3 regions of the Leifsonia sp. Y878 genome follow, and region 2 is predicted to be linked to each of the others. Evidence: predicted binding sites of a transcription regulator. Region 2 holds the regulator's gene; each other region holds the start of a gene.
The links. Region 2 encodes LexA, which represses DNA repair genes until DNA is damaged. Its sites were predicted from a motif close to TCGAACANNTGTTCGA; they were not measured.
Positions count from the first base shown of each region.

Region 1: a site for LexA is predicted at 6,483-6,498, ahead of AC25Y4_RS04195 (DUF222 domain-containing protein). Genes of this name have one in related genera too.
Region 3: a site for LexA is predicted at 3,579-3,594, ahead of AC25Y4_RS05475 (HNH endonuclease signature motif containing protein). Genes of this name have one in related genera too.

Region 1 is NZ_JBYHFS010000001.1:894,276-904,023, forward strand. Features, by position in the region: gene AC25Y4_RS04165 (LolA family protein) at 1-485, opposite strand, end outside; gene AC25Y4_RS04170 (hypothetical protein) at 728-1,093, opposite strand; gene AC25Y4_RS04175 (SulP family inorganic anion transporter) at 1,141-2,832, opposite strand; gene AC25Y4_RS04180 (SHOCT domain-containing protein) at 3,025-3,432, shown strand; gene AC25Y4_RS04185 (hypothetical protein) at 3,578-4,459, shown strand; gene AC25Y4_RS04190 (HNH endonuclease signature motif containing protein) at 4,516-5,034, opposite strand; gene AC25Y4_RS04195 (DUF222 domain-containing protein) at 5,093-6,244, opposite strand; gene AC25Y4_RS04200 (J domain-containing protein) at 6,607-7,539, opposite strand; gene AC25Y4_RS04205 (DUF1345 domain-containing protein) at 7,615-8,271, shown strand; gene AC25Y4_RS04210 (hypothetical protein) at 8,319-8,483, opposite strand; gene AC25Y4_RS04215 (DUF6328 family protein) at 8,578-9,090, opposite strand; gene AC25Y4_RS04220 (Dps family protein) at 9,183-9,641, shown strand; gene AC25Y4_RS04225 (SOS response-associated peptidase) at 9,713-9,748, opposite strand, start outside.
Region 2 is NZ_JBYHFS010000002.1:875,301-885,048, forward strand. Features, by position in the region: gene AC25Y4_RS10250 (methylenetetrahydrofolate reductase) at 1-499, shown strand, start outside; gene metE (5-methyltetrahydropteroyltriglutamate--homocysteine S-methyltransferase) at 496-2,829, shown strand; gene lexA (transcriptional repressor LexA) at 3,003-3,722, opposite strand; gene AC25Y4_RS10265 (LysM peptidoglycan-binding domain-containing protein) at 4,096-4,416, shown strand; gene AC25Y4_RS10270 (histidinol-phosphate transaminase) at 4,505-5,593, shown strand; gene hisB (imidazoleglycerol-phosphate dehydratase HisB) at 5,603-6,223, shown strand; gene hisH (imidazole glycerol phosphate synthase subunit HisH) at 6,220-6,852, shown strand; gene priA (bifunctional 1-(5-phosphoribosyl)-5-((5-phosphoribosylamino)methylideneamino)imidazole-4-carboxamide isomerase/phosphoribosylanthranilate isomerase PriA) at 6,906-7,652, shown strand; gene AC25Y4_RS10290 (SseB family protein) at 7,636-8,457, shown strand; gene AC25Y4_RS10295 (ATP-dependent helicase) at 8,497-9,748, shown strand, end outside.
Region 3 is NZ_JBYHFS010000001.1:1,164,033-1,173,780, reverse strand. Features, by position in the region: gene AC25Y4_RS05490 (SDR family NAD(P)-dependent oxidoreductase) at 1-407, shown strand, start outside; gene AC25Y4_RS05485 (M3 family metallopeptidase) at 490-2,544, opposite strand; gene AC25Y4_RS05480 (methyltransferase domain-containing protein) at 2,599-3,438, shown strand; gene AC25Y4_RS05475 (HNH endonuclease signature motif containing protein) at 3,647-5,104, shown strand; gene AC25Y4_RS05470 (hypothetical protein) at 5,213-5,482, opposite strand; gene AC25Y4_RS05465 (N-acetyltransferase family protein) at 5,487-5,933, opposite strand; gene valS (valine--tRNA ligase) at 5,934-8,528, opposite strand; gene AC25Y4_RS05455 (hypothetical protein) at 8,650-9,174, opposite strand; gene AC25Y4_RS05450 (dipeptide ABC transporter ATP-binding protein) at 9,464-9,748, opposite strand, start outside.

The sequences.
Region 1 (9,748 bases), on a different contig from region 2:
TCAGCGGGCGTCATCGTCGCGCTCGTCGCGCCGGGGGCAGCTGCTTGTTCCTTTTCGTCTGCAGGCACGGTGAGGGTGGTCGCGGTGTTGTCTTCGGAGCTGTAGAGCCAGACCTGGTCTCCGTTGACGACCAAGTCGGTCTCAGACAGCTGGTCGAGAACCTGCAGCCTGGCGTTCGTTGGACCGTCAAGATACACACGGATGGTGTGCGAGCCCGTGAGCAGGCTGAGGGGCGATTCGGCAGCTGAGCCGCCCATCGATCCACCCATGTCGAGCTCAGGAAGCCCCAGCTCAGACGTTTGCTCCATGGTTCCGGATAGTGCGGCGACATCGCTGTCTGCGACCAGCGCCAGGACTTCTGCCGGGCTCTTGTCCGGCAGGTCGACTGCTGCGTTGGCCTGCGATTGGCCGACGGCCACCCCTGCGACAACGACGACAGGAACGATCATCGCCGGAAGCCAGCGCGTCCACTTGCGATTGTTCATCTCAGCCACACCCCCGTGGTGCTCCGTGAATCTCACGTGTTGGTGTTGAGACTACGCTTCGAGCCCAGCGCACGCACCTCCTGCTGCCGAGAATCTGCCGTGACCCAGTGCTGGAACGGTGACGGTATGATTGTGGAAGACTTCCGGACCTTCAGGGTTCGGACGAGCACTGGTTGAGACAGTGCACTGAAGGCCCATGACATCACTGTCATGGGCCTTCAGCCTTGCTACATATCAGCCTCTTATGAAACCGGTTCGTCGACGATGCCGATGAACCTGCTGCCGATGCCGTCGACCTCTGAGCGTCGCATTCCTTCTGCGGGCTCTGGGAGTTCGTCGGCGTCATGGTACTCACACGTGATGTAGGTGAATTCCGGCCACCATTTCTTGGGCCTGGTTGCCTCGGTGAATCCGCACACGTCGCACGTCAAATGCACCCAGATCACCTTTTTGCCGGTGCGATTCGCCCTGGACTGCAGCAGCCATGCGGGCGGGTTCTGCTCAAATTCGGTGAACTCTTCAGGTGTCATACGCGTGGGAATCCCGTGGCGTGTGGCCATCTCAAGTGGGATGTCCAGTCGTAGTGCTGCTTCTCGTCGCGTAATCATCGTCATTAACGATAAACGGTCAAGCGTCGGGGTAAATCCGGTCTGGTTCAGTCCGTGTGTTTCGTTGCGGCTGCCACGGCGTCGTCGACTGTCGAAAAGGCCCGGCCAGACGCTTCCAGCGATGCAAACCAGTCGGTCTTCTGCACGAGGGCATGCGCTTCGTCTGGCAGCGCCGCGAGGTACAGGGTGCTCCCCAATCCCGCCAGTTCGTTATCGAGCTCCACGAGGTTGTCGATCACCGTCACCGAGATGAACTCCAGCGCCGTCGTGTCGAGGATGACCAGTCGGGGTCGCCCGGCATCCGCGACATCCGCTTCAATCACTTGAATCGTGCCGACGACGTTTGCCGTGTACAGCGGTTCTTCCAGACGGATGACCATATAACCGTCTCCGGAGCGCGACACGCTCACGCGTGGCCGGTTGAGCTCAGACAGCACGATGAAGAGTGTGAGCACAACGCCCACCGCAAGCGCCGGCAGGAGGCCGGCAGTCAATCCGAGCGCCGTCGTGACGACCGCGACGGAGAACTCGGCCGGGCTCAGTCGTGCCAGCCGCACGAATCCTCGTACGTCGATCAGTGACAGCACGGCGATCAGAACCATTGAGGCGAGGGTGGCCGCCGGCAACTGACTGATAACGCGACCGAGGAACAACGCAACGATCGTCGCCAGGACTGCCGTCACCACGGTCGCCAGCTGCGACTTGGCACCGGCCGCGCGCGTGACCGCGCTTTGGGAGAAGCCGCCGGCCGCCGGCATGGTGTGGAAGATCGCACCCACGAAGCTCGCGGCGCCTGTGGCGAAAAGCTCCCGGTTGTTGTCAATACGCGGTTCGCCGGCTGCACGGACGCTCCGTGCAACGGCTGCAGTCTCGAGGAAGGCGAGCACTGCAATGCCGAACGCGCCTGGCACCAGCGACGTCACATTCTCGAACGCCGGCAGTGTCGGCGCGGGGAAGCCTTCAGGCACCGCGGAGATGAGTGTGACGCCGAGTTTCGTGATGTCGGTGAATGACGTGAGCAGGATGCCGCCCACAGCGACGAGGAGAGATGCCGGTATCCGCGGGAAGAAGCGCCCACAGACGACCAACACTGCGATCGAGCACAGCGAGAGGATCACGGTGGGCAGGTTGAACTGCGGGATCGCCTTGACGGCGGCTATGACCGATGGGATGAACTCGTGGCCTGATGAGGTGACATCCGCCCCAAGCAGGCGCGGGATCTGCCCGACAGCGACGGTGATCCCGACGGCGGCCTTGATGCCGATCAGCGTTGAATTGCTGATGTACTCGACGAGCGCCCCGATGCGAAGCAGCCGCGCAAGGAGCAGTATCGCGCCCACGAGCAGGGTGAGTGTGACGAGGTCTCTGACAGCGTCATCAGAACCCGCCGCCACTCCTGAGCTCACCAGAGTTGCTGCCGTCAGCGTGGCAATGGTGGATGTCGTCGACACGCTCATGGCACGGGAGCCGCCGAGCAACGCGTAGATCAGCATCGGCACGATGCAGGTGTACAGACCGATCTGCACGGGGAGATCGGCGATGGTGGCGTATGCCATGGCCTGGGGCACCACCACGGCGCCAGCGGACAGTCCAGCGATCAGGTCGGCGGGGAGCCACGCTCGCTGGTATCCGACGAGCGTCGGGAGGAACCAGCGCGGTTTCGGCGCGGCAGGCGCGGTCGGATGGCTCATCACGGCATCCGCTTCGGCATCCGCTTCGGCATCCGCTTCGGCTTCCACGACACGGTATCCACCAGCTCACGCCTTCTCTCTGGTCATGATCGATTTTCACGGTACCTCCGCTGCGCGCGTTCGGCGAGGGAACGTTCTGCCCGGTGGGCGCACTATTACGCCAGATCTAGCCGAGACGGGGCACTCCCCACTAAGTTCATTCACACAGGGGCACCTCGCCGCTGTTCTGGGGAGGCAATCATGGATTTTTGGAGCAATGTGTGGAACGTCATCTGGCTGTTCTTCTGGAGTTTCGCCTTTATCGCCTATCTCTTTGCGCTCTTCGCGGTGATCGGTGATCTTTTCCGTGATCGCAAACTCAATGGCTGGTGGAAGGCGCTCTGGATCATCTTCCTGATCTTCCTGCCGTTCCTTACCGTGCTTGTCTACCTCATTGCCAGAGGCGGGGGAATGGCCGAGCGCCAGGCGCAGGTCGTGCAGCAGGCGCAGAAGGAAACCGCCACGTACATACAGAGCGTGGCCGGGCACAGCGCGGCCGACGAAATCGCCAAGGCAAAATCGCTGCTCGATGCCGGCACCATTTCACAGCAGGAGTTCGAGCACCTCAAGGCACAGGCGCTGGCCCACACCGCCGCCCCTGTGAGCTAGAGCTAAGAGCGAGCACGAACGAGTAAACCGGACGGCCGGGGCGAAGTGATTCGCCTCGGCCGTTCGTTGCGTACACGAGCAGCGCCTCGGCCGGCTGTGGCTGTGGCTGTTCAGTACGACATTCCGCCCCGTGAAACAATGAACCATGTCAGAAAACGCATCGCCCCTCGGCCTCATGCTCGATGTCGACGGACCCATCGCCAGCCCGGTCACCCGTACGATTTCCACGCCCAGCATCATCACTGACCTGATTGCGCTGGCATCGGCCAATGTGCCGATCGCGTTCATCACCGGGCGAAGTGCCGATTTCATTCGCGAACAGGTGGTCGGACCGCTCGTGAAGCAGGGTCTGCCCGCTGAGATGCGCATGTATGGGGTCTGCGAGAAGGGCGCCGTCTGGTTCCCGATCACCGCGACCGGAATGGGCGATGTCGTTGTTGACGACTCTGTGGCACTTCCTGCTGACCTCGTTGAGCGATTCAGACAGCTCATCGCTTCTGACTACAGCGACACGATGTTCTTCGACGAGACGAAGCTGGCCATGGTGTCCGTCGAACAGCGCACGGATGTGAGCAACGCCGACTTCCAGGCCGCCCAGCGGTCCTTCAATGAGACCGCTTACGACATCCTGGTCGAGTCCGGAGTCGGAGTGCGGTTCGGAAACCGTGAATCGGCGAATAGCGCCGGAGACGTGCCATTCCGCATCGACCCCACCATTATCTCCACCGACATTGAGTCCGTGAACCTCGACAAGGATCACGCCGCCGAACGCGCATTGGCCTTCTTCGCCAGCTCGGGCGAACTGCCCACCCTGTGGCGATCCGTCGGCGATTCCCGCAGTGACTACCTCATGGCTGATCACCTGCATGCTGCCGGCTACGACGTGGCCCACGTCGATGTGCGTCCCGCCGATGGAGTACTTGAGCGGCCGTACCCGGTCATTGTGATCGGTGAAGAGATTCACGACGAAGCCGGTTCGACGTTCCTGGACTACTGGGTCGACAAGCTCGGTATCGCTCGCGCCTAAGCCATTCGACGAACGCGCTGCTCTGATCTGTTCTGCTCTGTTCAGATCTGTTCTGCTCAGAACGGCGGGTTCTCTGGCAGTGGTGTGCGGGATTCCCGCAGCTTTCGGAGAAGTGGCGAACGTGTCAGTGAATTCGTGAGCAGTGAATTCGTGGGCAGCGGATGCCGGGGCAGTGGATCGGGTGGTTCGTTGATCCCGACGTAGCCGGTGGGCGTGGTCACGGTGACGCTGCCGTCGGAATCTCGTTTGTATCGGATCTTCGTCAGCGTCTTCAACCGGTGATCGGATGGGCAGAGCGGGATCAGGTTGTCTTCGTTGGTGAGCCCGTGGTCTCGAACCCATTCTTTGAGGTGGTCGACGTCTGAACTGACGGCGAGCCGGCTGCAGCCGGTCCGTGCGCAGGTACCGTACTTCACGGCGAGCCATTCGCGTTGCGCTTTCGTGGGCCGGTAGCGGGTCCGGTCGAAGCTGAGAACCTCGCCGGTGAACGGGTCGGTGCCCACCCGGCGGAACGCCGGGGCATCGATGAAGAGTTGCGCGGCGGTGACAGGGTCTATAGGGCCGTAGCCCTGCAATACTGCGGGCTGCTCGAAGGGAACCGGCTGGCCGGCCTGACCAGGCTGACCAGCTGGATCAGTAGCACTGGCGTGGCCCTCGTGACCCGAGTGCCCGCGGTGCCCAGAGTGGTCGGCCTGCCCGGCGCTGCTGGCCTGCCCAGCACGGCTGGGCTGCTCGGCGGACTTGGTGCCACCGAGGAGCCCATGGATGGGGACGAACAGCAGCGGCCGGCCGTACCTTCGCGGCAGTCGGGGTGCCATCGCCCGCGAGCCACCCGGCGAACAAGTCGGTACGGATCTGCGCCCGGGTACGGCACCGGTCCCGGCCCGTGCCGGCAGCCTTGGCTTCTTCCGCTTCCTTCTTCGCAATCCGCTTGGCTGTGGCATCGAGTCGGGCGTTGATCCGGATGCCGTCCGCGGCGCTGATCACCGCGAACACCGTGCACATGCCATCGTTCGCGGGTTCAATCAGGACGCGCCGGTCAGCCATCGCGCGGGCGTGGCGGAGTTCAGGGGGTTCGGCGAGAAGGCGTTGCTGCAGGACGCGGGCCTTCCGTTGGAATGCTTCCGGCGTGAGCTCCGCGGCCTTCTGGGCGAGTTCGGTGTCGTAATGGGCGATGACCTCCGGGTCGGTCAACCCGGTGAGATGGTTGACGGCGGCGCGGGCCTGCGCGTATCCGGTGTGACCGGCCTGGAACAGTGCCCAGAGCTGCGGCAGCGACTCGGCGAGCACCAGTCCTTCGTGGGCCATGGTCCGCACCTGATCGGGCGAGCGATGCAAACGGAGGCTCAGGTCGGTGGCCGCGGTCCGTTCGGCCAGGTCCAAAGCGTCGGGCTCACTCATCCCGCCCGGCGTCAAATAGATGCTGAGGTTGTTACGGGCCAGGCGGATTACCTCGGCCGCCGCCGCGACCTCAACGGCCATCGACCGGGCAGTCATGGACTGCGCGGTCTCCGCTTTTCGGAGCGCGAGGTTGATCGCGCCATGTGCGGACTCTGTTCCCGGGCCACCGACATCACCGATCAGGACCTGCGCCGCAGCCATCTGCTCAGCGACCGCCTCCTCAGCAGCCCGCTCTGCGGCTTGCGTGGCGGCCACTTGTTCCGCGGCCTCTTCCGCGGCCTCTTCCGCGGCCTGCTCTGCGGCCTCTTCCGCGGCCTGCTGCACGTCCCATTCGAAGACCCACCGCGAGAGCTGTTTCTCGGCATTGGACCAATTAAAGTCCACGGGTCCGCGCTGCGCCGCGGCGAGCTGAACGACAGTCGCGAGGGCGCGGTCGGCGAAGGAGGACGAGGGAAGAGTCGAAGCCGTAGGAACTGAAGCTGCGGAAGTGGAGGCATTGGGAACTGAGGCAGCAGGAAGCGAGGCCGCGGGAAGGGATGAGACCGAGCGCGTGGAGTGTGAAGTGGCGGGAGTGTTCACCGGCCGTTCGGGGTGTTCCAGCGCTGGATCCATGCCCCAATTCTAGATCAAACGTTCGAAAGAAACAAGAGGATTTCTCACACTACATGAACTCTATGTTCGACCCGTTTGATGAAGGCAACTGGCTTGATGAACGCACAACGGAGCATCCGTAATCACGGCGATCGTTAGTCAGCAACGAAGCGGATACCGTTCTGCAGTTGGCTACGCAGCTCAAAGACCTTTTCGAAACTGCCGCGCTGCAAGCCGGGCATACCATCGCGCAGAAGACCGATCAGCCTCGACCGTGTGAGCACGACCACACTCGGACGCCGACCTTTCGGCGGAAGAACTGCCGGCTCGGAGATCGCGCCATCAGGCACGACAACGACGAGTGCGGTGAAGCGCACCCGCAGCGACTTCGTCAGGCTTCTGGCGCTCGCCTGGAGGGCGTCGATGGGCTCCTCCCCCGGTGCGAGCAAATCCCCGACGAGTTCACCCTTTCGCACCTCGATCATGCAGCCCCAGTCCTCCGACATGATGCCGAACAGGCCAGCAGGACCGAGCACGATGTGATCAAGCTTGTCCGTTCCACCGCCCGTCTCCACGTCATGCCACGCGGTGTACCCGATTCCGAGCCCCGAAACCAGCTGCGCCGTCGCTTCCTCAGCGCCTGCCTTAGCGAGCAGGTGCCGAATCTCTCTGGGTGCAGACCGAATCAGTTCGGGATCATAGGGGTCGTCGAGCGACCTGCCCCTGCCTGACCACTCCCGCATCAGCTCAAGGTAGCGTTGCCTCGACCAGCCGCCGGGGTGCCCATGCATCCTGGCTCGCGGCCCCGACGGCCCACGGCGGGTTCCTGTTCTACCCGTCGAGAATGTCGATTCCGACACGGGCTCCGCACCGGTGAATCGCGAGCGATCATACGCGGCGCGCAGGGCTGGCGTTCCGATTCGCTCCCATGCCAATTGCACGGCGTGGAACTCTGTCGCGCTGCCGCCGGCATCCGGATGTGTCTGCCGCAACAGCCGCCGATAGGCGCGCTTCAGCTCATCGTCGCTGACGGAAGCCGTCACGCCCAGAATCTCGTACGGGGTGGACGCAGCCGGGCTGTCTGTCATCAAAATCTCTCGACATAGGTGATCAATAAATGCAGTACATCAAGATACCGGTCGTTTCTGTGCAACGATCGCCGTGTGAAGAGTTTTGATGCAAACGCCCCGCGCCATCACTCCGCTTTTCGGGTCGCAATCATGTTCGTCATTGGCATCATTGCGGCGCTCATCACGGGTGCGAGCGGGCATTGGGCGTTGGCTCCCATCGTCGGATGGGGCTGCTCCTGCATCGCGTACCTGGCTTTGGTGTGGACGCTGATCATTCCCATGGATGCGGAAACCACAGCTCGTCATTCGACCCGCGAAGACCCCACCAGACGCTCGACTGACTTCCTGGTCCTGTTGTCCAGCCTCGCCAGCCTGGGCGCCGTCGTCGTGCTGCTCATCGCGACGCAGTCCCACGCGTCGAACACCGAACAGGTGTGGACTGCCGTGCTGGCGGTCGCCAGCGTCGCCCTCTCCTGGTTCTTGGTGCACACGCTGTTCACGCTGCGTTATGCCCGGCTCTACTACTCCGGAGAGGACGGCGGTGTCGACTTCAATCAAGATGACCCGCCCATGTACAGCGATTTCGCCTACCTGTCGTTCACCCTCGGCATGACCTTCCAGGTCTCAGACACCAGTCTTCAAACGCACGATATTCGGATCACGGCACTCAAGCATTCGCTGCTGTCTTACCTGTTCGGCTCGGTCATTCTGGCCTCACTCATCAACCTGCTGGCGGGGCTGCCCTCGTAGAGACACGATGAACTGACCTGCCGAACACACCTGTCTGGGCAGTACAGCTAATCGCGCATGATCTGCGTGGGGATCGCGATCGCCACCGCAACACACAAGATTCCGCCGAAAAAGACAGGGGCCTGGAACTCAGTGATGGTGAACGCGGCGCCGAACAGCCAGAAGCCGAACAGCATGATGGCGAATGCGATTATGAACATGACGACGTGCATGACGGAGTCCTTTTCTTGAGGTGAAGCACCCAAGCATCAACGGTGTGCGCCACCGCTGTTCTGAGCCTAATCCGCGTACCAGCGGCTGCGGCGGCTACGTGTCCTTCGAATTGAGATGCACCATGCGCGGAACCACGTTCCACACCAGAACAGTGAACACCAGCACGGCGCCGCCGCTGATAAAACCGGCTTCGCGACCGACGACCACGTCGAAGATGAGCAGAACTGTTCCGGTCAACACGAGAGCGACACCGATGAGGGTCGCCCGCACCAGGATGTTGGCGATCTGGACGACCTGCGCCATGGCATGCCGACGGAACAAAGCGCGATGCAGGCTCACCGGCCCCAACCCGATCGCTGTCGTCAGGGCAGCAAGGCTGACCAGCACCAGGTACACCGTCACCTGGTACTGATCGAGCTCACTGAAGCGAGCCTGGAAGGCCACGGTGAGTAAGAATCCGCTCAGGATCTGCGTACCGGTTTGCGTCACCCGCAGTTCCTGGAGCAACGAATTCCAGTTGCGATCCAGCCGCTCAGTTTCCGTCTCAGAGCGGCCACCGCCCGGCACGGCATCGTGCGCAGCCGACGCTGATTCTGGCATATTCATGCCCACATGCTAGTGTCTTGGCACCAGTTAGAGGGGCGTTCGGCTCGCTTTTCAGGCCGCACCACGCCCCAGAAAATGCGCGAGGGGAAAACATGAAAGCCTCAAAAAAGCTCAGTAACAACCTGCAGTCAGTTCTGGTCGATTTGATCGAATTGCACGTCCAGGGCAAACAGGTTCACTGGAACATCGTCGGTAAGAACTTCCGCGATCTGCACCTGCAACTCGACGAAATCATCGATGCAGCTCGCGAGCATTCCGACGAGATCGCCGAGCGGATGCGCGCACTCCACAGCATCCCGGATGGCCGAGCAGAGACCGTGGCAGCGACCACGAAGCTGCCGAAACTTCCGTACGGTGAGCTGAGCACTACCGCCGCAGTCGACCTGGTCGTCGGACTCCTCGACGCCACAACGGACAACGTTCGGGCCGTTCACGACGACGTCGACGAGGAAGATCCCGCCAGTGCTGACCTGCTGCACGGCATCCTTCTGAGCCTGGAGCAGTACTCCTGGATGGTCGGTGCCGAGAACCGCAAGCCAAGCGGCAGCTAGATCACCAGCAGCTAGATCGCACAACGCACAGGCTGCACACGAGCGGATGCTCGGGTGCAGCCTGTGCGTGTTTAAACCGGCTGGATCATCTCTGGCGAGTCTCCCCT
Region 2 (9,748 bases):
GTTCCCCAACGGTCACCCGCGCTCCCGCTCCACCTCGCAGGACATCGACACGCTCCTTGCCAAGCAAGCGGCGGGAGCGAACCTGGCCATCACGCAGTTGTTCTTCCACGCCGATCACTACCTGAGCTTCATCCAGCGGGCTAGGGAAGCTGGCGTTGAATTCCCCATCCTGCCCGGCATCATGCCGGTGACCAGCCCGGCCAGGCTCACGCGCATCCTGCAGCTCTCCGGCGAGGAGCTGCCCTCTGAGCTCTCCATCCAGCTGGAGATCGAGCCGACCGACGAGGGCAAACGAGAGATCGGCGTCCAGCACGCCGCCGCCCTTGCGCAGGAGCTCGTGGCCGGCGGCGCCCCCGGCTTGCACCTGTACGCGTTCAACCAGCACCGCACGGTGCTCTCGGTGCTCGAACGGGCCGGGGCCCTCCCCACCAACTACCAGCCATCTGACCGACAGCCCACCACCGCAGTATCTGCCTCAACAGTCAAGGAACCAGCATGACAACCACTCCCGCATTCCCGACAGGCACCATCCTCGGATACCCGCGCATCGGCCGCCGCCGCGAGCTGAAGAAGGCTGTTGAAGCCTTCTGGGCCGGTCGCATCGACGAGGCCACCCTCGAGCAGACCGCGGCTGACCTCCGCGAGGCCACGCGCGCCCGCCTCGTTGCACTGGGTCTCGGCCGGGATGACTCCTCGATCCCCGAGTCATTCTCGTACTACGACCAGGTGCTGGATGCCGCAGTGACAGTGGGCGCCGTCCCCGCCCGCTTCGCTGGGTTGGTCGACGCAGACGGCCGCATCGACCTCGCCGGTTACTTCACGCTGGCACGAGGTGAGGGCGACAACCTGCCGCTCGAAATGACCAAATGGTTCGACTCGAACTATCACTACCTGGTGCCGGAGATTGGCCCTGAGACCAACTTCACCCTCGCGAGCGATCGGATCGTGCGTGAATTCGAGGAGGCAGCCGCCGCCGGTTACCTGACCAGGCCCGTCATCGTCGGCCCGGTCACGCTGCTGGCCCTCAGCAAGCCCAGCGATGAGGCCCCAAAGGGCTTCGTGCCGCTCTCGCGACTCGACGACCTGATCCCGGTCTACGCCGCGCTGCTCGCCCGTCTGGCGGATGCCGGTGCACAGTGGGTGCAGCTCGACGAGCCGGCTCTCGTCAGCGAGAGCATCGAGGTTCCCCGCAGTGAGGTGTACGGGGCCGCCCAGTTCGCCTACTCGGTGCTCGGACGACTGGAACAGCGCCCCGCGATCTTCGTGGCCGCGCCGTATGGCAGCCTCGACGACGCCCTCCCCGTGCTCGCAGCGGCCCCCATCGAGGCGATCGGCCTCGACCTCGTTCGCGGGCAGGTGCCGGAAGCCGTGGCAGGCCTGGCCGACAAGGTACTTGTCGCCGGTGTGATCGACGGTCACAACATCTGGCGGGGCGACCTCGCCGCCGCTTTCAACACGGTGGCCGCTGTTGCCGAGCTCAGCCCGCGCGTCGCCGTGTCCACCTCGACGTCGCTGCTGCACGTGCCGCACGACGTTGAAGACGAGTCAGAGCTCGGCGACGACCTCAGCAGCTGGCTGGCCTTCGCCGACCAGAAGGTGGCGCAGGTGGCCACCCTGGCGCGGGGCCTCGCCGACGGCACGGCGGCGATTCAGGCTGAGTTGGATGCGGCATCCGCTGCCCTGGCCGCCCGCCTTGCCGCCCCTGGCGTGCGTGACGGTGCCGTGCGCACCCGCGCAGCCGGCCTGACAGACGCGGACTTCAACCGCGGCGACTACGCCGCGAGGGTCACAGCACAGGACGCGGCTCTCGAGCTGCCGTTCCTGCCGACCACCACGATCGGGTCGTTCCCGCAGACCGGAGAGATTCGGCGCGCCAGGGCCCAGTTGAACAAGGACGAGCTGACCCTCGAGGAATACACCGCCCTCATGCGTGCAGAGATCGCCAGGGTCGTCGAGCTGCAGGAAGAAATCGGCCTCGATGTTCTCGTGCACGGTGAGCCGGAGCGCAACGACATGGTGCAGTACTTCGCTGAGAACCTCGACGGTTTCGCTGTCACCCAGAACGGTTGGGTGCAGTCGTACGGCAGCCGCTGCACGCGCCCGTCGATCCTCTGGGGCGACGTGTCGCGCCCGAAGCCGATCACCGTCGACTGGTCGGTCTACACGCAGTCGCTCACCGAGAAGCCCGTCAAGGGAATGCTCACCGGACCGGTGACCATCCTGGCGTGGTCGTTCGTGCGCGACGACCAGCCCCTCGGCGAGACGGCCCGACAAGTGGCGTTGGCCCTCCGCGACGAGATCGGTGATCTCGAGGCCGCCGGCATCAAGATTGTGCAGGTGGATGAGCCTGCCCTGCGCGAGCTGCTCCCGCTCAAGAAGAAGAACCAGGCCGACTACCTTGACTGGTCTGTGGGCTCCTTCAAGCTGGCGACCGCCGGTGTGGCTGCCGTCACGCAGATCCACACCCACCTCTGTTACTCGGAGTTCGGGGTCGTCATCGATGCCATCCGCAACCTGGATGCCGATGTCACCAGCATCGAGGCCGCCCGGTCGCGCATGGAGGTCGTCAGCGACATCCAGAGCAGCGGATTCGACCACGGCATTGGGCCTGGCGTGTACGACATCCACTCGCCTCGCGTGCCGAGCGTGACAGAGGTCACTGAGTTGATCAATCGGGCGCTGGAGTCGATCCCCGGCCGACAGGTCTGGATCAACCCTGACTGCGGCCTGAAGACCCGCGGCTACGACGAGACGGTCGACTCGCTCCGCAACATCCTGGAGGCGACGCGCGCCGTGCGCGCCGCGTCAGAGGTCGCTGTCTCCGCGTAATCGCGGCGGTGGCGCGGCCACACATGGAAATGGTCCCGGCTGGAATTCCAGCCGGGACCATGTGTCGTTGGTCGAGGAGCGAGCGTCAGCGGGTGTCTCGAGACCTCGCCGGTGCTGGTTTCGAGACGGCCCTGGCGGGCCTCCAGAAGCAGCGGTATTAGGCAGCAGCGGGATTAGACGGAGCGGAGTACCGCGACGACCTTGCCGAGGATCTCGGCGAAGTCACCGACGATGGGCTCGAAGTTGCTGTTGCGGGGGAGTAGCCAGGTGTGGCCGTCGCGCTGCCTGAAGACCTTGACCGTTGCCTCATTGTCGAGCATGGCGGCGACGATCTCGCCATTCTCTGCCGTCTTCTGCTGGCGCACGACAACCCAGTCGCCGTCGCAGATGGCGGCGTCGATCATTGATTCGCCGACGACCTTGAGCATGAACAAGTCACCCTTGCCCACCAGCTGGCGGGGGAGCGGGAAGATCTCGTCGATCTGCTGGTCGGCCGTGATGGGGATGCCGGCAGCAATGCGGCCGACGAGCGGCACCATTGCGGCGTCACCGATCTGGGCGCTGGGGAAGCCCTCCTGCTCGGCGATGGTCGCATCTTCCGGCGCCTGCGGGATCTCGATCAGAATCTCGAGGGCGCGGGGACGGTTCGGGTCACGGCGGAGGTATCCACTGAGCTCCAGCTGGTTGAGCTGGTGCGTCACGCTCGACAGCGACGCGAGTCCGACGGCATCGCCGATCTCGCGCATGCTCGGCGGGTAGCCGCGCTGGCTCACTGAGCGCTGGATGAAGTCGAGGATAGCCAGCTGCTTCTCGCTCAGGCTCTTCCGTCGCCTGGTGCCGCTCGCGCCAACCTTGTCGTTCTTGTTGCGTGAACTGCTGGTGTCTTGCGTCACTGTCCTCGCCTCTCATGCCTGTGGTGCGCTGTGCGAATGGCACGTCCGCTTGAATGTCGGTGGTGTCTGGTTGAGTACAACCGAACAATCGAAACTGTATCTGGCACACCCCTATTCGGCAAACGTTTGTTCGAGTGTGTCGCACATTTCTTTTTGGTAACAACCGCACACATGCTTGATTGTTCGAATAATCGAATATATATTCGGAACATAGATTCGTACCTGGCTCTCCCGGCCGAGAGCCGGGTACGTCCTTACCTGGAGGTTCGACATGAACGCAGTAGTGTGCATCGGAACACGTTCCACCGTCTCGCCCTTTGGCGGGGTACCCACAGCAACACCAATCACACCAGCCACAACCCCACGTCCCGTCGTGGCGACAACTCGCCTGCGTCTGACGCGGCGGGGTCGCGTCGTCTTCACGACGCTCGCAGCCGCTCCTCTTGTTGCGGCGGCATTCTTCCTTGCCCTGAGCGGTGGCGTTGCAGAGGCCTCAGGGGCCGGCACGGCCTCCGGTGCGGCCGACTTCGCCTACATCACGATCTCCGCGGGGGAGACCCTCTGGGAAGTTGCCGAATCACTGGCACCCGCCGCCGACCCGCGTGACGTCATTGCCGACATCGTCAACCTCAACCAACTGGCGAGTGAAGACGTGCAGCCCGGCCAGCGGCTGGCTCTGCCTGCGTCCTTCTAGGCGCGACGTTTCGCCGGGCGGCATCGCCTGGTGCGCCGCCACGCTTAGCTGAGAGGTGCTCTCACCTCCCAACGGTAAAGTTGGGCGAGTGACCAGCCTCGATGACCTTCCCCTTCGCGATGACCTCCGTGGTCAGACCCCATACGGCGCTCCGCAGAAGAGCGTCCCCGTTGCCCTCAACGTCAACGAGAACACGCACCCCATCCCAGAGGCTGTCGCGCATGACATCGTCGCGTCACTGGCCCGTGCGATCCTGACGGTCAATCGTTACCCAGACCGCGAGTTCACCGAACTGCGGGACGGTCTGGCTCGCTACCTCGGTCACGGCCTCACCCGCGACAACATCTGGGCGGCGAACGGCTCCAACGAGGTTCTCCAGCAGGTGCTGCAGGCGTTCGGCGGGCCTGGGCGAACGGTGCTCGGCTTCGCTCCCACCTATTCGATGTACTCGATTCTCGCGTCGGGCACCGGCACCCGCTGGGTAGCCGGCGACCGCGATGCCGATTTCGAGCTCTCTCCTGAGACTGCTGCCGACTGGGTGCAGCGCACGAATCCCGATCTGGTGTTCCTGTGCTCGCCGAACAACCCGACGGGTACCCCCCTTTCTCTCGACACCATCGAAGCGGTCTACAACGCCACCACCGGCATCGTCGTGGTTGATGAGGCCTATGCAGAGTTCGCGCCGGTCGGTGCGGCCAGTGCGTTGACACTGTTGCCGGGCCGGGAGCGCCTGTTGGTGTCTCGCACGATGAGCAAGGCGTTCGCATTTGCCGGTGCTCGCGTCGGCTATCTGGCCGCCGATCCGGCCGTCGCCGATGCGCTCCGCCTGGTGCGCCTGCCGTACCACCTGTCCGCGCTCACGCAGGCCGCCGCGAATGCCGCGCTCGCCCACTCCGGCGAGATGCTCGCCATGGTCGACGAGATCAGGGGACAGCGCGACCGCCTGGTCGTTGAGCTGGAGAAGCTCGGGTATGCGCCGCACCGCAGCTGGAGCAACTTCGTGCTGTTCGGCGGTGTGAAGGACCCGCACGCGACGTTCCTCGCGCTGTTGGATGAAGGCATCCTGATTCGTGACGTGGGAATCCCGAACCACCTGCGGGTGACGGCGGGGACCGAGGCGGAGACATCTGCCTTCCTAGACGCAATCGCGCGTGTCGACGCGCCCGAAGCCCAATAAACTAGCGACATGAGCTCACTTCCTGTCGCCTCGCACCGCACCGCTACCCTGCAGCGGAAGACGAGCGAGTCCAGCATCGTTCTCTCGATCGACCTCGACGGAACGGGTGTCAGTGACATTCACACGTCTGTGCCGTTCTACGACCACCTGCTGACCGCCTTCGCGAAGCACTCGCTGACCGACCTCACCGTGACAGCGGATGGCGACACCGACATCGACGTGCACCACACCGTGGAAGACATCGGCATCGTGCTCGGCCAGGCCATCAAGCAGGCCCTCGGGGACAAGGCAGGCATCTCCCGCTACGGCGACGCACTGGTTCCCCTCGATGAGGCGCTCGTGCAGGCCGTCGTCGACATCTCCGGCCGTCCATACCTCGTGCACACCGGCGAGCCTGCCGGGTTCGAATTCCACCTCATCGGTGGGCACTTCACCGGGTCGATGGTGCGCCACGTCTTCGAGGCCATTACCTACAACGCCGGCCTGACCGTGCACGTCACCGTGCAGGGCGGCCGCGACCCCCACCACATCGCCGAGGCGGAGTTCAAGGCGTTCGCGCGCGCATTCCGCCAGGCGAAGGCCCTCGACCCGCTTGTCGTCGGTGTCCCGTCCACCAAGGGTGCATTATGACCAACGTTGTCGTCTTTGACTACGGAACGGGCAATGTCCACTCCGCGGTGAAGGCTCTGGAATTGGCCGGCGCCGATGTCACGCTGACGTCGAACCGGAAGCTCGCCCTCGAAGCGGATGGGCTGCTGGTTCCCGGCGTCGGTGCCTTCAGCGCCGTCGTTGACGCTCTGAAGGCGGTCGGCGGCGACGAGATCATTGACCGCCGACTGTCGGGCGGACGCCCGGTGCTCGGCATCTGCGTTGGTATGCAGATCCTCTTCGAGCACGGCGTCGAGCGCGGCGTCAATTCTGACGGCCTCGGCGAATGGCCGGGTACCGTCACAGAGCTGAAGGCGCCCGTTCTGCCGCACATGGGCTGGAACACCGTCACGCCGGATGCCGATTCCGTTCTTTTCCGTGGAATCGCCGACGAGCGGTTCTACTTCGTGCACTCCTACGCCGCGCAGGAATGGTCGCTCGAGGTCATGCCTCCGTTCCCGATTCCGCAGTTGACCTGGGCAGACCACGGCGGGCCCTTCCTGGCTGCCGTCGAAAATGGACCGCTCACCGCCACGCAGTTCCACCCGGAGAAGTCGGGCGAAGCCGGCATCCGCTTGCTCACGAACTGGCTCGGATCGCTCAAACGGTAGTATCGAGAGTTCGTCTGGTCGCGCCAGCGGCACCCCACAATCAAGGAAATCCAATGAGTGAGTTCAACAAAACCCCGCGTCTCGTTCTGCTCCCGGCCGTTGACGTAGCCGGCGGCAAGGCAGTGCGCCTGACGCAGGGCGAAGCAGGCACAGAGACCAGCTACGGCGATCCCGTTGACGCGGCAGCCGACTGGGCAGCCCAGGGCGCCGAGTGGATTCACCTGGTCGACCTGGATGCAGCGTTCGGTCGCGGAAACAACACGTCTGTCCTGAAGAAGGTCATCAAGCAGGTTCGCGGCGTGAACGTGGAGCTGTCCGGCGGTATCCGTGACGACGCCTCCCTCGAAGCGGCGTTCAGCACGGGCGTCAAGCGCATCAACCTCGGCACGGCAGCGCTCGAGAACCCCGAATGGGCTGCCAGCGTCATCGCCCAGTACGGTGAGGCGGTCGCCGTCGGGCTCGACGTGCGCGGCACCACCCTCGCGGCACGCGGCTGGACCAAGGACGGCGGCGACATCTGGCAGGTCATGGACCGCCTCGAAGAAGCCGGATGCGCGCGCTACGTCGTCACAGACGTCACCAAGGACGGCACCCTGCAGGGCCCGAACATCGACCTGCTGCGCCAGGTGATGGACCGCACGCACCGCCCGGTCATCGCATCTGGTGGCATCTCCAGCCTTGACGACCTCGTGGCACTGCGCGAACTGGTTCCGCAGGGACTCGAGGGCGCCATCGTCGGCAAGGCTCTCTACGCCGGCGCATTCACGCTTGGCCAGGCGCTGGATGTCTCCGGCTCGTAATCTCGGCTCGACGGGAGCCCCCGGCGGCCCAGACGGGTCGGCCGGTCCGGCCGGTCCGGCCGATTCGGCCGGCCAGCCGTGGGCCGGCCGCGAATTCACGCCGAATACGCACGCCGACGACGACGGCAGTGCACCGGCGCAGCTGGTGTCAGCCATCCTGGCGTTTCGCTCCCGCGAGGCCGGCGAAGAGAGTGTCATCGACGCGATCCGTGAGTCTCGCCTGCTGATCCCGCTGATCGCCGAACTGGGCGAAGCGGGCGTCGGCGAGCATGGCCACATGATCGACAAGACCCAGGAGCTCTCAATCATCACGGTCGCGGGGCCAGACGGGCGCAATGTGCTTCCGGTCTTCTCCTCCGCTGCCGCCATGCAGGCATGGGACCCAGCTGCCAGACCGGTGCCCTCCAACGGGGTGACGGTCGCGTTGGCCGCTGCGCAGGAAAACACCGACGTCGTCGTGCTCGACCCGACAACGGAGACCGAGTTCGTGATCCGGCGGCCGGCACTCTGGGCGATCGCCCAGTCCAAACCCTGGACACCGAGCTATGCCAGCATCGCTGTGTCGAACGCGTTCCGGGAATCGGTCGCCTCTGAGCTCGCGGTCCTGGGGGTCGAACTCGTTGCCGGCGACCCGGATGCCCGGCTTGCCGGCCCTGAACTGATCGTGCGACTCGAACTGGTGCAGGGGCTCACGCAGGTGGAGCTGGATACCGTGCTCGCGCGACTGGCCAGCCGCTGGGCTGCCGACGACGCCGTTGCGACCGGCGTTGACTCCCTGAAGGTGCAGCTGATCTCCTCGGTCTAATCCTTAGGGAATGTCAGAGGAGTCGTTCAGGATGGTGTCATGGACCCGATCACCGGCCGATTCTCGCCTGCGACCCTGGCATGGTTCGGCGAGGCGTTCGCCGCTCCCACCGACGTGCAGCTCGGTGCCTGGGATGCTATTTCCCGCGGATCGCACGCCCTGGTCGTTGCCCCCACCGGCTCAGGGAAGACCCTCGCGGCATTCCTCTGGGCGATCGACCGGCTCGCCGCGCGGGCCAGCGCGGCACAGCAGAGTAGCGACGCCTCTGCGGCCGGCTCCGCTCAGGCCGGCTCTGCTCAGCTCGCGCCTACGCCGGCAACGCCTGGCACCCGGGTGCTGTACATCTCTCCGCTCAAGGCGCTGGGCGTCGATGTCGAACGTAACCTGCGGGCACCGCTGATCGGGATCGGACAGGCCGCACGCCGTCTGGGCGACGAACCCCCGCTCGTCACCGTCGGCCTCCGCTCAGGCGATACGCCGAGTGCCGAGCGGCGGCGGCTGGTCAAGAGCCCGCCAGACATCCTGATCACGACCCCTGAGTCGCTCTTCCTCATGCTGACGTCGGCGGCGCGTGAGACCCTGCGCACCGTCGACACCGTGATCATCGACGAGATCCACGCCGTCGCCGCAACGAAGCGCGGCGCGCACCTGGCGGTGTCTCTGGAACGCCTCGACGCCATGCTCGAGCGGCCGGCGCAGCGGATCGGTCTCTCTGCCACCGTGCGCCCGCCCAGCGAGGTCGCCCGCTTCCTCTCCGCAAGTGCGCCGGTGGAGATTGTCGCTCCGCCCAGCGGGAAGCGCTTTGACCTCTCCGTCGTCGTGCCGGTCGACGACATGAGCCAGATCGCACCGCCGGCCGAGCGGGAGGGCAGCGCCGCGGCATCCGCTCCGCAGGCCGGCTCCATCTGGCCGCACGTTGAAGAGGCAATCGTCGACCAGATCCTGACGCATTCGTCGGCGATCGTGTTCGCGAACTCCCGGCGGCTCGCCGAGCGGCTGACTGCCCGGTTCAACGAAATCTACGCCGAACGGCACGAGCTGGTTGCCGTCGGTGTTCCAGCCGAAAACTCACGGCCACCTGCCGAACTGATGGGGGCTGCCGGGCAGACGTCCGGCGCTGACCCACTGCTTGCTCGCGCCCACCACGGTTCGGTGAGCAAGGAGCAGCGGGCCCAGATTGAAGACGACCTGAAATCCGGCCAGCTGCGCTGCGTGGTGGCCACCTCCAGCCTGGAGCTCGGCATCGACATGGGCGCCGTCGACCTGGTCGTGCAGGTGGAATCGCCGCCCT
Region 3 (9,748 bases), on a different contig from region 2:
TGACCCTGCAATCCAGCGGCGTGATCCTCACGATTTCAACGCCGGGCGCGAGACTCACGGGGCGTGGGCTCATCGGCAATGCCGCGCAGAGCGCAGGCCTTGAGGGATTCTCGCGAGCGTTGGCTGGTGAACTGGGTCCGTCTGGCGTACGTGTGGTGTGCGTGCGGCCGCACGCCATGGCCGACGCGTACGACACCTCATACACGGGGAAGATGTTCGGCCGCATCGCCGCGGGCAGCGGTATCGGGATGGATGAGTGGCTCGACGGGCTGGCGGGCACGACGCTGCTCGGTAAGTTGCCATCGCTCGCCGATGTCGCCGAGTACCTCGCATTCGCGGCGTCCGATCGTGCGGGGTCGATGACCGGTGTGATCTCCAATCTGACAGCAGGGGCGCTCGTCGACTGAGTGTGGTCTCCGGCAGCCCAGCTGGAGCCTGCGGCTAGTTGATCCCGCAGCTGGTTGATCCCGCCGCTAGTTGAGCCCGTAGCTAGTTGAGCCCGCGACGGTCAAGCAACGGCTGGATGTCCGCATCGCGCCCGGCAAAGTTGCGGTAGGCCGCCAGCGGGTCAGCGCTGCCGCCGACGCCGAGCAACAGCTGCCGGAACCGATCGCCGTTCTCGCGGGTGAGTCCACCGTTCTCCCTGAACCATTCAACGGCGTCTGCGTCGAGCACCTCGCTCCAGATGTAGGAGTAGTAGCCGGCGTCATAGCCGCCAGCGAACGTGTGCGCGAAGAACGTGCTGGAGTACCGGGGCGGGACAACGGGATTGTCGAGGCCGGCTTCGGCCAGGGCCGCGGTCTCGAACGCGGCGACATCCGCTATGGCAGTGTCTGCGTCGATGAGGTGCCACGACTGGTCGAGCATCGCAGAGGCCAGGTATTCGCTCGTGGAGAATCCCTCGTTGTAAGCGGATGACGCCGCGATGCGCTCCACGACGTCGGTCGGCAGCGGCTCACCTGTCTCGTGGTGCCTCGCATAGTTGCTCAGCACCTCCGGCCACAGCATCCACATTTCATTGACCTGGCTGGGGAACTCCACGAAATCACGGAAGACGTTCGTGCCGGAGAACTTGGGGTAGGTGACCTGTGCGAACAGACCGTGGAGCGCGTGCCCGAACTCGTGGAACAGTGTGTTCACTTCATCGAAGCTGAGCAGCGTTGGTTCACCGGCGCCGGGCTGTGAGATGTTCATGTTGTTGCACACGATGGTGGGCGTGCCGAGCAGCTCTGACTGCGAGACGAGGGAGTTCATCCAGGCGCCGCCACGCTTGGAGTCGCGGGTGTAGAAGTCAGCGATGTAGAGACCGACGGGGGAGCCATCGTCGTTCGTCACCTCGAATACCCGCGCGTCTGCATTCCAGGCGACCAGGTCGTGACGCTCGGTGAAAGTGATCCCGTAGAGCTGCGTGGCGGCGTAGAAGACACCGTCGTGCAGCACCCGCTCGAGTTCGAAGTACGGGCGGAGCGCCGCAGAATCAACGTCATACTCGGCCTGCCGCACCTTTTCGGTGTAGAACGCCCAGTCCCACGCCTCAAGCTGCGTGGCGGCATCCGCCTGGTCTTGCAGTGCGGCCTGGCCCTGCAGTGCCGCTTGCTCTGTCCGCGCATTGCGGGCTGCGGCCGGTGCGAGCCGTGCGAGCATGTCGTGGATGGCATCCGGTGTCTTGGCCGTCTGGTCTGCTGCCACGTAGGCAGCGTGGTTGTCGAAGCCGAGCAGGCGAGCACGCCTGGCCCGCAGCGCGGAGATCTCGAGCACGAGGGCACGGGTGTCGAATTCACCTCCGCGGATGCCGCGCGAGCGTGACGCCTGAAGCACGCGTTCGCGCACGCTGCGATTGGTCAGCTCGGCGAGCACCGGCTGCGATGCCGGCAGCACGAGTGTGAGCACGAATTTGCCCTCAAGGCCACGGTCCTTCGCCGCTTCCGCGGCGGCAGAGATGGCCCCAGGCTGCAGTCCGTCGAGTTCATCGACTGAATCGACGATGACGGCCAGCGCGTTTGTGTCGGCGAGGAGATTCTTCTCAAACCGGGTGGTGAGGGTCGAGAGCTCGGCATTCAGCTCACGCAGCTGCGCCTTGTCGTCGTCGGAGAGAGCCGCTCCCGCGTGGGTGAACTCGGTGTGGTACCGCTCGACGAGATAGAGCGACTCTGCGTCGAGGTCGAGGGAATGCCGCTGGGCATGCAGCGCGGCGATTCGGGCGAAGAGCGTTGGGTCGAGAGTGATGGCATCCTGGTGCGCAGCAAGGAGTGGGGCGAGCTCTTCCTGGAGCGCGGCCGTGAAGTCGGACGCGTCTGACGAGCACACGCTGAAGAAGACCTCCGCGACACGATTCAGGAGCACGCCGCTTCGCTCCAGAGCGATGAGCGTGTTCTCGAAGGTGGGCGCATCGGTCGAGGCCGTGATCACGTCGATCTCTGCCCGCTGCTCCGCGAGTCCCTGCTCAAATGCCGGCCGGTAGTGGTCATCTTTGATCGTGGCAAACGGGGGAAGCTGGAACGGAAGCGTGCTCTGGCTGAGGAAGGGATTTGCGGAGTCGACCATCCACCTACTCTAGATTGGCCGGATGCCGCCGGGTTTCAGTCGTAGGCTCGTGTCATGACTGACTCGCCTGAACCCGTTGACGTACCAGTACGCGACGAATACATGCATGGCCACCACGAGAGCGTGCTGAGGTCTCACGCCTGGCGCACGGTGGAGAATTCCGCCGCGTATCTCATCCCAGAGCTCGCGGCCGGTCTCACCGTGCTCGACGTGGGGAGCGGGCCAGGCACGATCACGGTCGACCTTGCTCGGCGGGTGGCCCCTGGCTTTGTGCGTGGTGTTGACCAATCCGCTGAGATCGTCGCGCAGGCGAACGCACTGGCCACCGACGAGGGTGTGCACAACGTGAGTTTTCACGTCGGTGACGTGTACTCCCTCGAGTTCGATGACAACTCCTTCGACATCGTGCACGCTCACCAGGTGCTGCAGCACCTGGCCAACCCTGTCGCGGCTCTCAAGGAGATGAAGCGGGTGCTGAAGCCGGGCGGCCTTCTGGCGGTGCGTGACGTCGACTACGGTGGCACGGCCTGGTACCCGGAACTGCCAGGGCTTGCCCTCTGGATGACGGCGTACCGCGATGTGGCGTTCTGGAACGGCGGAACACCGGATGCCGGCCGCGCACTCAAAGCTTGGGCGCACCTGGCGGGCTTCACCGACGTGCAGGCGAACGCGTCGATCTGGTGCTTCAGCTCCAACGCCGAACGCGAGTGGTGGGGCGAAATGTGGGCAGCCCGCGCAACGGAATCGAACTTCGCGGCACACGCCATCGAGTCGGGAGCCGCAACCCTGGCTGACCTGCGAGAGATGTCGGCTGCGTGGCTGGCGTGGGCGGCGAACCGCGACGGATGGATCGGCTTGCCGCACGGGGAGATCCTGGCGCGCCGCGCGCTGTGACGACACGGCGGATGCGAGTATCTCGGTTTCGTTGATTGAGGAGCCGCCCGCGGCCGTCTCGAAATCCAGCGACCCAATCTGTGGACGCGTTGCGTCTGAAAGCCTCTCTGCACCTTCTCGAGCCCTGTGGCAGGTCTCGAGAATACGAATGTTCGAACCTTTGTGAGAATCTCTCGCTTAATAACTCGAACTGCAGTACTATTGAATCATGCTCAACATCGAGGATGCCCGCACAGCTCTAGACATGCTGCAGGCATTCACCGAAGAGTATTCCGAGATGCGTCCCTGTGCCGCTGTCCCCGGGTTGAGCGAAGACGACGTTGTGGCACTAGCGGTTGTGGCGGAGCGTGCTGGCCGGTGCGCGGACGCTCTCCGCGTTGCGGTGTCCACTGATATTGATGAGCGGTCTCGGCCGACGCTGGAGGTGTCGGAGCGGCTCTCGTCCAAGCGTGGCTGCCGGAACTCCACGGAGTTGTTGGAGCGGTTGACGTTGGCGTCACCGAAGACGATCGCGAAGCGGATCCGAATGGGTAAGCAGGTCCGCACCCAATTCGGGCTGGATGGCATGGCGTTCCCGCCGAAGTTCCCCGCGGTCGCTGCCGGCCTGGCGAGCGGCCAGCTCGGCCTGGACAGTGCCGAGGTGATCCTCGGCACGTTGTCGCCGCTGCTTGGCCGGATCGACGTCACCCAGGTACAAGAAGCCGAGGCCGCATTGGTGGCCGCAGCGACCGGAATCCCGACCGACCCGGCGGCCGAGCCCACGACCCCGGAATCCGCGGGTTTGATCGAGGTGCACGCACTGGTGTGGAAGTCGGTCATCGACCCGGACGGGGTGGAACCCGACGAGAAACAGGCCATGCACAACCGGGGGTTTCGGTTGGGTGGGGTCCGCGACGGGTTGGTCACGGTGTCTGGCGGGTTGATGCCCGAGGTCGCCGCGAAGATCCAGCGGCTGATGGACGCATACATGTCGCCGCGGTCCGCGCAGGTGAAGATGCTCACCGCGGAAGAACGCGACCTCGAACTCGAGCAGCAGTCGTTGGAGCACGACGACCGCACCAGGGACCAGCTCGGCCACGACTTGCTGGCGATGATGGCTGACAATGCGGCGCGAAGCGCCGAAGCGCCCACGATTGGCGGGGCAGCGCCGACGGTGCTGGTCAGCGTCAGGCAGGGAGACCTCGACGCCGGTACCGGTGCCGGTCACATTGACGGGCAGGTCGCGCCGATCTCAATCGTCGCGACGGAGCAGATGATCTGCACCGGCGGTGTTCAACCGGTCACGATCAGCAAGAAGGGCAAGATCATCGAGCTCGGCGTTCCCGACCGGTGCTTCACCGGGCAGCAACGCCGGGCAATCACCCTCCGGGATGGCGGCTGCATCATCCCTGGCTGCCAAAGCCCCGCAGCGTGGGCGGAGATCCACCACGTGATCCCCGCCGCGCTCGGCGGTCCGACCGATGTCAGCAACGGGGTGACCCTGTGCTGGTTCCACCACCGCACCATTCACCGGTCGGACTGGCAGATCCGGATGGTCGACGGAGTCCCAGAGGTCATGGCCCCGGTCTGGCTCGACAACCGCCGGCGATGGCATGTCGCGACGAAGTCCCCGACCCGGTTGGCAGATCAGCTAGCTGATCAGCGCCAACACCGCCGAACGGACTGAACCGGCGACTGGTTATCTCACGCGCTGCTCTCGTCGCCTTAAACGACAAACGGGCCGACCCAATGAATGGGGCGGCCCGTTGCTACCTCCAGATGCTAGATCCAGTCGCTAGATCCAATCGTCGTCGTCGTCGTCATCGACGACAACCGGCTGAGTGATCGTGGCGCTGTCATCCTTCTTGATGTAGCGGATGACGGTGCCATCATCGAGTTCGATAACGGGACTGCCCTCCAACCAGGTCAGCGTCCAGCGCCAGTCCGACGTGTCAGCGTCACCGGCCGCGAGGTCACCCTCGACGGCCTGAAGCGCGATCTCGACAACTTCGGGCAGGCCGGTCGGCGCAGTGCCTCCGAGCGGCCAACGGCTACCAAGCTGCATAGCCTTAGACTTCCTGCTCGTAGGTGACCCACGAGGTGCGGGTACCGATGTCGTCATAGAGACGCTGGGCATCCTCGTTGTCTGCTGCCGTGATCCACTGCACCTGGTGCAGGTTGTGCGCGCGAGCGTAGTCCTGCACGTAGCTCATGAGCTGGCGACCGATCCCGGCACTTCGGGAGCTCGGCACCACGAACAGGTCGTCAAGGAACAATGCCATGTCGGCGCTCAGCGTGCGCGGGAACTGACGGAAGTGCACGAATCCGACGAGCTCACCGTTCTCATCAACCGCGACAGCACCGTCGAGGTCGTGATTCTTGTCAATGATCCAGCTCCAGACCTGCAGAGCCTTCTCGTCCGTGAGTTCACTTTCGTAGAACTCGCTGTAGCCCTCGAAGAGTCCCAGCCAGGGGAAGAAGTCTTTGTCCCCGAGTGGCCGCACGTGTACTGACATTCAGTTCTCCTCACTCGTTGGCACCGTTTCAAGAACGATGTCAGTGACAGCTAATTCATTTCCCTCAACGAACGTCAATTCGCTGATTCGACCGACTGCTTTGAGATCTGCGGCGGACTGTGCGAGCAAGCTCACCTCGTCCTGTGTACCGCTAATTACAGCAGAAACGACGGCAGACTTCTGAGAAGCTTTCGCATCCGTCTTCGCGCGTCGGATGCCGGTGAGTGCACGACTGGCCAAACCGAGCAGTGCGATGTTGCCGGTTGCCCCTGCTTCGAGGTCAGCGGCTACGGGCCACGGCGCGACGTGCACCGAGCCGTCGTTCGACCATGACCAGGCCTCTTCGGTCGCAAACGGCACGAACGGAGCGAACAAGCGCAGCAGTGTTGACAGCGCAATGCGAAGGGCTGCGACAGCAGAAGCCTGTGCGGCATCCGTGTCTCCGTACGCGCGTTCCTTGACCAGTTCGAGGTAGTCGTCGCAGAACGTCCAGAAGAAGCTCTCCGTGAGCTCAAGGGCCCGTGCGTGGTCGTAGTTCTCGAACGAGGTGGTGGCCTGCGCGACAACCTCACGCAGGTTGGCGAGCATGCTTGCGTCGACAGCCTCGGTGACCTGGGCGCTGGCGTCACCCTCGAACGTCAGGATGAACTTCGATGCGTTCAGGATCTTGATCGCCAGGCGGCGACCGATCTTGATCTGCGTCGGGTTCTGTGGATCGAAGGCCGCGTCAGTGCCGAGGCGTGACGATGCTGCCCAGTAGCGCACAGCATCTGAACCGTGCTGCTCGAGCATCCCGGCCGGAGTGACGACGTTGCCCTTGGACTTCGACATCTTCTTGCGGTCGGGGTCGACGATGAAGCCGGAGAGTGCCGCGTGCTTCCACGGTGCAACACCGTGCTGCAGCTCGGCACGCAGCATGGTCGAGAACAACCAGGTGCGAATGATGTCCTGGCCCTGTGGGCGCAGCGAGTACGGGAACACGAGGTCGAACAGCTCAGGATCGCGCTCCCAGCCACCGGCAAGCTGCGGGGTGAGGGAGGAGGTCGCCCAGGTGTCCATCACGTCAACTTCGCCGATAAAGCCGTTGGGCTGGTCGCGCAACGCCTCATCGAAGCCGGGAGCCGGCTCGCTTGACGGGTCAACGGGCAGCATCTCGCGGGTGGCGAGGATCGGCTCATCGAACAGCGGATTTCCATCGGCGTCGAGCGGGTACCAGACGGGCAGTGGAACGCCGAAGAAGCGCTGGCGGGAGACCAACCAGTCGCCGGTGAGGCCGCCCACCCAGTTGTCGTAGCGAACCTTCATGAACTCGGGGTGCCACGACAGCTCTGAGCCGTGCTCGAGCAGGCGTGAGCGCAGTGCTTCGTCCCTGGCGCCGTTCCGGATGTACCACTGGCGGGTCGAGACGATCTCCAGGGGCTTGTCGCCCTTTTCGAAGAACTTCACCGGGTGCACGATCGGCTTCGGCTCGCCGATCATGTCGCCGCTGGCACGGAGGAGATCGACCATGGTCTGCTTGGCGGAGAAGACCGTCTTGCCGGCCAGCTGCTCAAATGCTGCGATGCCGGCCTCTGAGACGATGACGTCGGGCTTGTCGGCGATGATGCGGCCGTCGAAGCCGATGATCGCGCGGTTCGGCAGGTCGAGTTCACGCCACCAGACAACGTCGGTCACGTCACCGAAGGTGCAGATCATTGCGATTCCGCTGCCCTTGTCCTTCTGGGCGAGGTGGTGAGCGAGGATCGGAACCTCGACGTCGAACAACGGAGTCCGCACGGTGGTGCCGAACAGCGGCTTGAAGCGCTCGTCATCGGGGTGGGCAACGAGGGCGACGCAGGCGGCGAGAAGCTCAGGCCGGGTGGTCTCGATCTCGATGGTCGATCCGTCAGGCTTGTGGAACGACACGCGGTGGTACGCGGCTGGCTGGTCTTTGTCTTCCAGCTCTGCCTGGGCGACAGCGGTGCGGAACGTGACGTCCCACAGTGTCGGCGCCATGGCCTGGTATGCCTCACCGCGTTCAACGTTCCCGAGGAACGCGAGCTGGGACGTGAAGAGGGCTTCGTGCCCGATGGTGCGGTAGGTCTGGGTCCAGTCGACGCTCAGGCCGAGTGAACGCCACAGGGCTTCGAACTGCTTCTCGTCCTCAGCGGTGAGGCGCTCGCACAGTTCGATGAAGTTGCGGCGGCTGATCGGCTTCTGGTCAGCGGCCTTGATGCTCTTGCCTTCGCCACCCTCGAACGGCGGAACGAATTCGGCGTCGTACGGCAGCTTCGGGTCGCAGCGCACACCGTAGTAGTTCTGCACGCGACGCTCTGTTGGCAGGCCGTTGTCGTCCCAGCCCATCGGGTAGAAGACGCTCTTGCCCTTCATACGCTGGAAGCGCGCGACTACATCCGTGTGCGTGTACGAGAACACGTGGCCGATGTGCAGCGACCCTGATGCGGTCGGCGGGGGCGTGTCGATCGAGTAGATCGACTCACGGGTGGCAGAGTCCCGGTCGAATCGGTACGTGCCCTGCTCTTCCCAGGCGGTTTCCCATTTGGCTTCCAGTCCTTCGAGGGCTGGTTTTTCTGGGACGCGGTCAGCGGCGCTCATGATTCTCCGGTTCGTGATATACGGCACCGTGTCAGGGGTGAGGTGCCTCTAGTTTCTTGAGTCAAACCTACCGGTAGCGCGCTGGCTCGCGAAGTTGAGGGCCGTCGAGTGCCGCTCCGCGCTAGCGGCGTCGCCCAGAATCACGCGGCGAAATCGGGGCTGTGCCGCGCAGATCAGGGTGCTCTGCCGGCAGTGCTGAGCGAACACCTGCCGCTACGAGGCGGCGCTGCTTCGACTCCCACGTCTCCAGCAACTGGCGCACGGATTCAAGCGCTGCCCACTCGACGCACTCCGTGACGGGGGTGCCGCAACTGCAGCGCAGCGGCTGGTTCGGCCGGGGAGGGGTGGCATCGAGCTGGTGCTCCTGGCTAATGCGCCAGAGCGCAGCCATTGCCCTGTCGTAGCGCAGCAGTGCGGCATCCGTTTTGCGTTCGGCGTTCTTCACCAGGTCGGTCTCGAGCATGGCCCGAACCTCGCTGGACTGCGCCTGGTCGAAGTCACGGGAGACCACTGCACTCAGCTGCTCGATCTTCGTCGTGGCATCCGCCAGCTCAGCGGCGAGCGCCAGATTGGCCTCTTCTGCAGCGGTCTGGGCCGCTGCATGCTCTGCGATGGTTGCCGCGTACAGGTCGCTCCAGAGCTGCACATGGTCGGTGTCGCGTCGCTCAGCATGTGAGCTGCCGGTGTGCGCTGTGCAGTGTGCGCAGACAACCTGGTCGCTCGGCGAACTGAACGTGAACTCCTGTGGGCTTCGGCAACACCAGCACTGCACGGTGATCGTCTGGTGAAGCGGATGCTGGTGGGCCAAGTGTGCTCCTGAGTGAGGCGGACATATGCTGAGGCCGATCGTAGCGGAGGGACCCTGTAGATTTCACGGCGCCTCAGCAGATGACTCAGCACGGTGCGCTTTCACTGTGGGCTCCAGCCCAGGGGAGTCAGGACAGTCGGGGCACGGCGGCCAGCAGCTCCCTGGTGTACGGATGCGTTGGGTGGGCAAACACCGTGACTGCATCACCCTGCTCAACGATGCGACCTGCGCGCATGACGGCGATCGTGTCGCTCACGTGCTGGATCACGCCGAGGTCATGCGAGATGAACAGCATGCTGAGCGACAACTCGCGCTGCAGGTCGGTGAGGAGATCGAGCACCTGGGCCTGGATCGTCACGTCAAGCGCCGAGACCGGTTCGTCGCAGACCAGGATGTCTGGACCGGATGCCAG